DNA from 4 places in the Halomonas sp. R57-5 genome. Region 1 is predicted to be linked to each of the others. Evidence: predicted binding sites of a transcription regulator. Region 1 holds the regulator's gene; each other region holds the start of a gene.
The links. The regulator FliA, encoded in region 1, starts transcription of late flagellar genes. The targets are predictions, from matches to a motif close to CTAAAGTTNNNNNNNNNNCNGCCGATA.
Positions count from the first base shown of each region.

Region 2: the regulator FliA is predicted to act here: its motif matches at 1,196-1,222, upstream of fliD (flagellar filament capping protein FliD).
Region 3: the regulator FliA is predicted to act here: its motif matches at 1,078-1,104, upstream of HALO_RS10340 (DUF4019 domain-containing protein).
Region 4: the regulator FliA is predicted to act here: its motif matches at 1,151-1,177, upstream of HALO_RS23440 (flagellin N-terminal helical domain-containing protein).

Region 1 is NZ_LN813019.1:4,852,650-4,854,855, forward strand. Features, by position in the region: gene HALO_RS22140 (motility protein A) at 1-762, opposite strand, end outside; gene HALO_RS22145 (RNA polymerase sigma factor FliA) at 803-1,504, opposite strand; gene HALO_RS22150 (flagellar protein FlhE) at 1,531-1,959, opposite strand; gene HALO_RS22155 (hypothetical protein) at 1,985-2,206, opposite strand, start outside.
Region 2 is NZ_LN813019.1:957,476-959,681, reverse strand. Features, by position in the region: gene fliD (flagellar filament capping protein FliD) at 1-1,150, opposite strand, end outside; gene fliD (flagellar filament capping protein FliD) at 1,331-2,206, opposite strand, start outside.
Region 3 is NZ_LN813019.1:2,259,169-2,261,374, forward strand. Features, by position in the region: gene HALO_RS10330 (isochorismatase family protein) at 1-54, opposite strand, end outside; gene HALO_RS10335 (class I SAM-dependent DNA methyltransferase) at 214-957, opposite strand; gene HALO_RS10340 (DUF4019 domain-containing protein) at 1,162-1,569, shown strand; gene HALO_RS10345 (NfeD family protein) at 1,777-2,206, shown strand, end outside.
Region 4 is NZ_LN813019.1:971,619-973,824, forward strand. Features, by position in the region: gene pseI (pseudaminic acid synthase) at 1-960, shown strand, start outside; gene HALO_RS23440 (flagellin N-terminal helical domain-containing protein) at 1,213-2,206, shown strand, end outside.

The DNA.
Region 1 (2,206 bases):
AATTTCATCGTGGTAGTTAGCCACAAAGGAGTTGAGTGTCTCTTCGATAAACGACGGCAGGCGACGCTTGGTAATCAGCGAAATACCTTCCAGCACCATGTTCATGGTAATCAGTCGCTCTTCGGTGCGGCGCTCTAACTTCACCGCAATCGGTTTAAACACTAAGTTGGCGAGTAAAATGCCATAGAAGGTAGTCAGCAGGGCCACCGCCATGCGCGGCCCAATCACCTGCAAGTCGCCTGCATCCATGACTTCCAGCATATTGACCAGCCCTACCAGGGTACCGATCATGCCAAACGCAGGCGCATAGGTGGCCATGGTGCGAAATATTTGTGCCTCGGCATGCTCACGCGCTTTAAGGCGGGCGATGCGCCAGCGCAACATGTCAAAAATTTCGTCCTCTTTGGTGTTGGCGATCACCAGTTGGATCCCGGTGCGCAGAAACGGATTGCGGGTATGCTCCAACTCGCGCTCGACCGCGCGCACATCGCCTTTAAACCACAGCCGTGACATATCGACCAATTCGCGGATATCGTCACGCATATAGGTATTTTCGCGCCGAAATACCAAGCCCACCAGCCGTACGACACGCAGCACCTCTTTCAGCGGATAGCTGATAAAGGTCGCCGCCAGGGTACCGGTCACCACGATGGCCAGACCCGGAAAATTGATAAAGCTTTCAGGGGACTCTGCGGTTAAAAACAGCACGCTCACCAACAGCAGTATGCTGGCAAATATGCCTATCAGCGTCGAAGGATTCATCCACGGCTCCTTGCCGGTCACAAGTGAGTAAAAAGAGGTGTTATGCCGAGTCGTGTAAGCGAGCGCGTAAACGACTTACGGCCTGGCTGTGTAGTTGAGAAACGCGTGACTCCGTTACGCCCAACACAGCCCCTACTTCCTTGAGGTTGAGTTCTTCTTGGTAGTACAGCGCCATAAGCAACTTTTCACGCTCTGGCAGCGCTTCAATCGCATCAATCAGCGTTTGCCGCTGCTGTCCATCCAGCAACTGCTCGAACGGTGAATTGCCCAGTTCATGACTGATAGGCTCGCCGCCATCGGCGACTAGCTCTTCAAACGGCAATAGCTGGCCGCTGTTGGTGTCGTTAAGGAGCTGCTGATAGTCGCTCAGCGGCATCTCTAGGTGGTGAGCAATTTCGTGCTCTTCCGGCGCTCGCCCGAGCTGCTGCTCTAATTGGCGAACGGCGCGGTCAACCGCCCGCGCTGAGCGGCGTACGCTGCGCGGCAGCCAGTCGCGGGTGCGCAACTCGTCCATCATCGCACCGCGAATACGTTGACTGGCAAAGGTCGCGAAGGTGGCTCCCTGGGTAGCGTCGAAGCGCCCCAGCGCTTCCAGCAGCCCCACCATCCCGGCTTGAATAAGGTCGTCGAGCTCAATACTCGCTGGCAATCGAACCTGTAGCGTCAAGGCCTGACGTCGCACTAATGGCATGTATTGAGTCAACAGCTCATTTTGTTTAATTCTGCCCTGTGCTGTGTACATATTCTCGCCTCGCGGCTATCCAGCCTTCACTGATAATTCACAATCATTTGCAATCCCTGCACCCGAACAGGCCGCTGACCTGGACGTAAGGCGAAGCGAAAATGCAACGGCGCATCGGCGTCTCGTCCCGCTAGCGCGGTAGTAGAACCCCGCATACCCGTTAACGCAACGCACTGCTCAGGATGGCACAGCCAAGCGTTTAAGTGCGCACTGGGGGGGTAGMGAAACTGCCACTGTATACGCCCAAGCTGGCCTGACTGCAGGCTGGCGACGTCGGGTGGGGTGGCCGCCTGACTACTGCTTGCCCGATCACTCATCGCCKCCATCAGTCCCGGTATCTGAGTGCTCCAGCTACCGGGCGCTGCCTGGGCGCTCCCCGTTAAACCTGCCCATAGACACCCTGTCAGCAGCGCCGCGATCAACGGCAGCCGCCCTGTTAACGGCCAGCTTAGCATGCTTGGTCTCCTTGGCAGAGTGCGCTCATCGTGCAAGTACCAGTAACTCCATATTTAAGTAGTAATCAGCAGCCTCACGCAAGTTATCGAGTAGCCCCTGGCGCGGCAAGTGCGGCTCATGGAGTGCCAGCAAACGACGCGGCCCACCACCCTCATGCAACTGGCGCAACGTACGGAACATGGTCGCAAACGCATCGGCATCGCTACTAATCCACAGCGCCCAGCGGCTGTATTGGTCGCTCAGTTG
Region 2 (2,206 bases), 1.1 Mb from region 1:
GAATGATGCCGTTTTCTGCCGTAATGCCTTCAAGCGTGGCGTTTAAGCGCCCAGCAAAGCCGCCTTCTTCGGTTTCGCCCGCAAAGAAGGCAGATAGCCCCTCTGGGTTGTTGGCTACTGCATCGTCCAACTTATCCTCGTCGACCTTTAATCGCCCCTTCTCATCAATGGCTATGCCCAGTTGTGAAAGGCGTGAAATATCGCCGGTGCCGAGGTTGTCAGTAATATCCCGGCGTAGGCGGTCTTCAATGGTGCGCACGGTGCGGTCACCCACTAGCTCGCCAGACGTTTCGCCTTCGCCGTTGTATGCGGTCATTCGGCCAACGGTGGATTTCATTTCGTTATAGTTTTTAACGAACTCGTCAATGGCTTCTCTTAGCGACGCATCATCACGCTCAATCACCAGCGTAACGGGGTCTCCAGAGGCCTCTGTGAGATCAAGCGTTACGCCTTGGATGGCCTCTTCAACGCGGTTGGTTTTACTGGTGATAGTAATGCCATTAACATTCAGCTCAGCGTCCTGACCTGAACGCTGGGTGGCTGCATCCATGGTCAGCGACGCTAAGCCTGAGAAGCCCTCCAGTGAAGCATCTTGGCCCGTCTCTTTTGAGCTCAGCGCTAAGCGGTACCCAGTGCCATCATTAACGATAGAAGCGGTTACGCCAGCCTCTTTATCCGCATTGATCTGGTCACGAACATCCGCCAGCGTACTGCCCGCTGAAATAGCAACGTCGTAGCTTGTTTGTGTTCCGCCAGCACCAAAGTTAAGCGTTAGCGTCGCATCGGCTGCTGTTACCTCTTGGTCTAGCGCTACGCTGTTGGAAGCAGCGCTGCCTGCGCGAGCCAGTTGGGTAACGGTTACTTCATAGCGCCCGGCATTAGCGGTTTCGCCTGCGGTCGCCAATACGCCATCGCCCGTCACGGTGCTTTTTTGCTGCTTAAATGTAGCGGCATCGTTCAACGCAGCAATAGAGGTTTGCACGCGATCCATCGCTGATTCAAGGCGCCCATAAGCTGAAATTTTGGTTTGCTGAGCACTTTTCTGCTCTAGAATAGGCACAAGCTTTTGCTGTTCGGCCGCTTTTAGCTGATCCACCAAACCTGAAAGATCTAATCCAGAACCTACACCGAGTGCTGTGATCGATGCCATGGGGTTCATTCCTTATAAGAAGTAGAGAAAGGTGTCTAGGTAATCTATCGGCTGCGGAGGAGCAAACTTTAGAGTTAATGCCTTTTTTAAGCTGTTTTTAAAGCATTGCAAAGAAAAATGCCCAACACACTGTGCCGGGCATCTTGTAAACTATTAATTTAGCTAGCTTATCAGCCTAACTTAACCTTGCTGATCAAGCACTGCAAACTGCTGGGTCAGATAAGCACTGGTTGAGTTCATTTGCGCTACCATGCTGTCCATCGCTTGAAACTGTGTGCGATAACGCTCAACGGTTTGCTCGATACGGCTTTCCGTTGTCGCATAGCGGTCTTCTAACGAAGCAAAGCGCCTTTCAGACGAATCAACGGCACTTTCAAGGCGGCCACCTGTTCCCACCAAGCTTTCCAGCGATGAGGCTATTTGCCCTGCCATGCCACCCTCTTCGCTATCGCCTGCAAAAAAATTGGCTAGCTGATCCGGCTGATTAGCAACAATGCTATCTAACTTATCTTCGTCAATCTCCAGCTTGCCATCCACTTGAAGTGAAATACCTATATCCGACAACACGCTAAAGCCATCGCCGCCGACAACACTGCTAATTGTTTGACGAAGCTCTCGTTCAACCGCGCGGGTCGCGGCATCGGCGTTCAACCCCGCCGACTGACCAGTCTCTTCGTCAAACGCTGTCAAACTGGTAATGGTGTCCTTGAGCGTGTTGAAGTCATCAACAAAGGCCGTGATCTGCTCGCGGATAGCCTCATCATCCTGCTCAACGCTTACAGTGCTCGTCGCACCAGCCTCAGCAAGGTTTAAGGTAATGCCTTGAATAGCGCCTTCCACTTGATTGGTAGGGCTAACAATATCGATTCCATTGACGTTAAACTCTGCATCCTGCCCCGCTTGAACTACCTGGGCATCAGTCGTTTGTACATCGCCCGCAAGAATGTCTGAAAAGTTTGTGCTTTCAATACTCGCGTCCGCACCCGTTTCCGTTGAATTTACTGCAAGACGATACCCTTCACCGTCGTTGATAATAGAGGCGCTTAAGCGGCCATC
Region 3 (2,206 bases), 2.4 Mb from region 1:
GGGAAAGGAGGCTTGAACATCAATTAATAACAATGCGGTTTTAGGCTGGGCCATGGCTAATCTCATCGTGGTGAAGTGAGGCTACAGATTAGCTGTTACGCATTCAGCCAACGATGCGTTGACCGGTCACAAAGGGGACAATTTCGGCCATGTATGGCCAACGTTTTCTGACGGACAGCACGGGAGATGGTGATTTTCAGGGGCAAGCAGGGTTTATTTCTTCACACAGACAAAAATAGAGTTTCCTGAGGCGTTATCCCAGGGGATGATCTTTTCATAGTTGTGCTCAAACACATGAACCTCAAAGTGAGGCGCTAAGAGTGCGCTTAACTCTGCAAAGCTGACGGCTACCATGGGGTGTTCGTCGTTCCATAGCAGTGTTCCTTCAGCGTTGGCTTTTTCAATGCTGAGTCTAAGCGACTGCTTTTCGCCTTGGCCGCTGTAGTGCCATCCGGAGCGGAAGGTGAATAAATCGTTTGCTTGTTTGGCGCTGTGCTTAACAGATAAAGCGTTATCGATTTTGTCTTTATCGACGGCGTTAAAACAGAAAATGCCATCAGACTTGAGTGCACGATAAACACTGGATATACACGCTTTGAGCTTTTCAATGCCATCGCTGTAGTGGATTGAGTATAAAAAACAGGTGATTAAGTCTTGAGGTTCGTTGGCTTTGAAGTCGCTCATGTCTTGCAACGTGAAGAGCGCTTCTGGGCAGCGTGTGGCGGCGATATCCAGCATGGGTTGGTTGATATCCAACCCGCTGCTGGCGTATCCAAGATCAATGAAATGGCGCACGTGTGGGCCGGTGCCACAGGCTAAATCTAGGTGTGTCGTACCGCCGTTACCGAAAATCTGATGCAGCCTGCGAATGGCGTGACTTTGCGCTTGATAGTCGATATCTACGCACATCAAATCGTAGTAGCCAGAAAGGTCGGTATAGAGGACGTTGACGGGCATGGTGACCTAAATAGTGGCAACTGAAAGATTGTGGGTGGCGCATAGTAAACGAGCGGGTAGGGTTTGAGAAGCAGAGCCATAGCTAGGAGCGTTGGTGTTCATCAAATACCTTCTGGGACCCTAAAGAAATCCTGACGTTTACCGATATATAGCAAAGGCCATGAAGATTTCTCTGGTCGTTGTTAAATGCCAAGAGACCCTGCTATGCCCAAAAACCTGATCTTTATCTTTGCCACCTTGTTTCTCTCGCTATCCTCCCAAGCTCATGCAAACAGCAGTGATGCAGAGGCGGCGGCGTTGGCGTGGCTAGAAGCCATCGATAGCGGTCAGTATGAGCAGGCATGGGAAACTTCGTCTTCATTACTAAAAAAGCCGCTTTCACCGCACATGTTAGAACGGACGATTGGTGCAGCGCGCCGTGACTTTGGTGCGGTTCAATCCCGTCGGCAAGTAAGCGTCGTTCGCGAAACCTCTATGCCAGGGGCTCCAAGAGATGACTACGCGGTTTTGACGTTCCAAACAAGTTTTGAAAACAGGCCGCAGATTACGGAAACCATCACCCCTCACTTGGAAGAGGGGACGTGGAAAGTGAGTGGTTATTACTTGAACTAACCGATTCCTCAAAATATTTCGACCACCTCTGGCCTTCAAAATCGCTAACTTGGTTCAGGCTCTTTTTACCCACGAAGCTTGCCTTCACGTTGTTCATGACGAAGCTCAAAGTGGCTGCTACGTTGAGTAGATAGCCTTGTGTATGTTGCTATGGATAAGCTTCAGATTCAGAGGGGAATGTTCAGGCGTTGAATGCGAGGAGTGGGTATGCAAACCCTTTCTCTCAAACCGCACTGGCTCTGGTTGATAGTTGCCGGTTTGCTAATGGCTACCATGTCGTTGACCTGGCAGGCCATGGCGCAGTCCTCTTCTTCCAGCGCGCTGGTGCTCAATATCGAAGGCGCGATCGGCCCGGCGACCAAGGATTACTTCGAGCGCGGCTTGGATAAAGCCCGCGAGCAGGGCAGCGAAGTGGTGATCGTCGAGCTCGATACCCCCGGCGGYCTGGMCGACACTACCCGCGACATGATTCGCGAGATGCTCAACGCTGATGTCCCCGTCGTCATGTACGTATCCCCCAGCGGTGCGCGCGCGGCAAGCGCGGGCACCTATCTGCTTTACGGCAGCCATGTGGCCGCCATGGCCCCCTCGACGCATCTCGGTTCGGCCACGCCCATTCAGATGGGCGGCGGGCTGC
Region 4 (2,206 bases), 1.2 Mb from region 1:
GAGAATGCCAAGAGAATAATTGAAGAGGCAAAGAAAGCGGGCGCCGATGCGGTTAAAATACAGACCTACCGACCTGACACAATCACGCTGGATTGTGCTAACGAAGAGTTCAAGATCAAAGGTGGCCTTTGGGACGGTCGTACACTATACGAACTCTACCAAGAGGCACACATGCCCTGGGAATGGCATGCTCCGCTGTTTGAGCATGCCCGCAAGCTAGGGATAACCATCTTCAGCTCTCCTTTCGACAATACAGCGGTTGATCTTCTAGAGGATCTCAACGCACCAGCCTACAAAATTGCTTCGTTCGAAGCAGTGGATTTACCCCTAATCAAATACGTGGCCAGCACCGGCAAGCCGATGATTATTTCCACTGGCATGGCCAATGTAGAGGAGATTTCTGAGGCCATCGAAGCGGCCCGAGAAGGCGGCTGTAAAGAATTGGCGGTTTTGCACTGCGTCAGTGGCTACCCAGCTCCCGCCTCTGACTACAATCTGCGTACCATACCCGATATGATCGCGCGGCATGGTTTAGTAACGGGGTTGTCTGACCATACTCTTGATAATACTACTGCGGTCACTAGTGTGGCACTTGGTGCTTCAATCATCGAAAAGCATTTCACTCTCAATCGAAATGGTGGTGGCCCGGATGATAGCTTTTCGCTCGAACCTCGTGAACTTGCAGACTTATGCCGTGATACCAAGACGGCCTGGCAAGCACTGGGTGATGTGGATTACGGCCGTAAATCTAGTGAACAAGGTAACGTTCAATTCCGCCGGTCTTTATATTTTGTTAAGGATCTAAAATCGGGTGATGTAATAACAGGGGATTCCGTAAGAAGCGTAAGACCAGGATATGGACTGCCGCCCAAGATGCTTAAAGACATTATCGGAAAGACAGTTGTAATAGATGTGAAAGCTAACACGCCAGTGAAGGAGGCCGTGTTGGGATCTGGGTAATACGTGCCTTCATGATTCTTTTGTGTTCACTGTATTTCATGCCAAGCAGGAGATAGGTGGATAAAAGTGGAGGTCACGGTATTACCTCATTTTCAAGAGAGCACATTCCGACGGTCACCTTGATACTACTGGTTTACGGAAAGTATTGCTCCGGAATTCCATGAAATTTAAGTATTTTCTCTATCAAGCCTTAAAGTTTCGACCACTCCTGCCGTTACTCAATTTAACGAACTGTATACAAGGATGTCCTGAATGGCGGTGATTAATACGAATCTGCTCTCTTTAAACGGTCAGAACCAGCTCAAGCGCTCACACTCTGCCATGGAGACTGCAATCGAGCGCCTTTCTTCGGGGTTGCGTATCAATGGGGCGAAGGATGATGCTGCCGGGCAGGCTATTGCTAACCGCATGGAGTCCAATCTTCAAGCTGGAAAGACGTTAACTCAAGGCATTAACGATGGCATCTCACTGATGCAAACTGCCGAAGGTGGTCTTGATAGTATTAACGATATTTTGCAACGAGCTCGTGAGCTCGCCATTCAATCCGCCAATGGCACCCTCTCTGATGCTGACCGTTCCTCAATCAATGCCGAGTATCAGCAGCTCGCAGAGGAGGTCGACCGACTCGCTTTCATTACAGAGGCGTTTGGTAAGACGCCGCTCGCACCCGCGGAACCACGGCCATTGCCGGTTAAACTAGGCGACGCAGCTCATATTACTGAGCTTCTTGGGCCTGGTTTTGAGAGTTTTACCTCCGGTACAGTTTCATTGGCTTACGTACCTGCGGGTGCGACTAACGTCACGCTGGAGATAAACTCTTTAGGTTTGGATGACGACATTCAGATATTCACTCAAGATGGGAAGCACCTGATAGGGACGCCCATTGATGGGGCTCATCCTGACCATGTATGGCAGTCACAAGACGTTACGGATATTAATGCTTCACTACTCACGGCTGAAAATGGGTTTGAGCCTGGGGCCAGCTACGATGCTAGCCTGCTTCAAGATGCAGCGGGGAGCTATGACCTAAACTCGCCGCCTGTTGAGCTTGATTATAACGACATGAAAATTACCTATAGCGGCGACGGTGATCGGCTTGATGAGGCATCGGCTGATGATGACGGTACCGAGTTTAACAACGGCAATCTATCGGAAAATATGCTGGAGCGAGTAACTTTCGACAAAGTAACGGAAAACCTGATTGTTTTCGTGGTAGGCCAAGGTTCATTTAATGCCAGGGCTACTT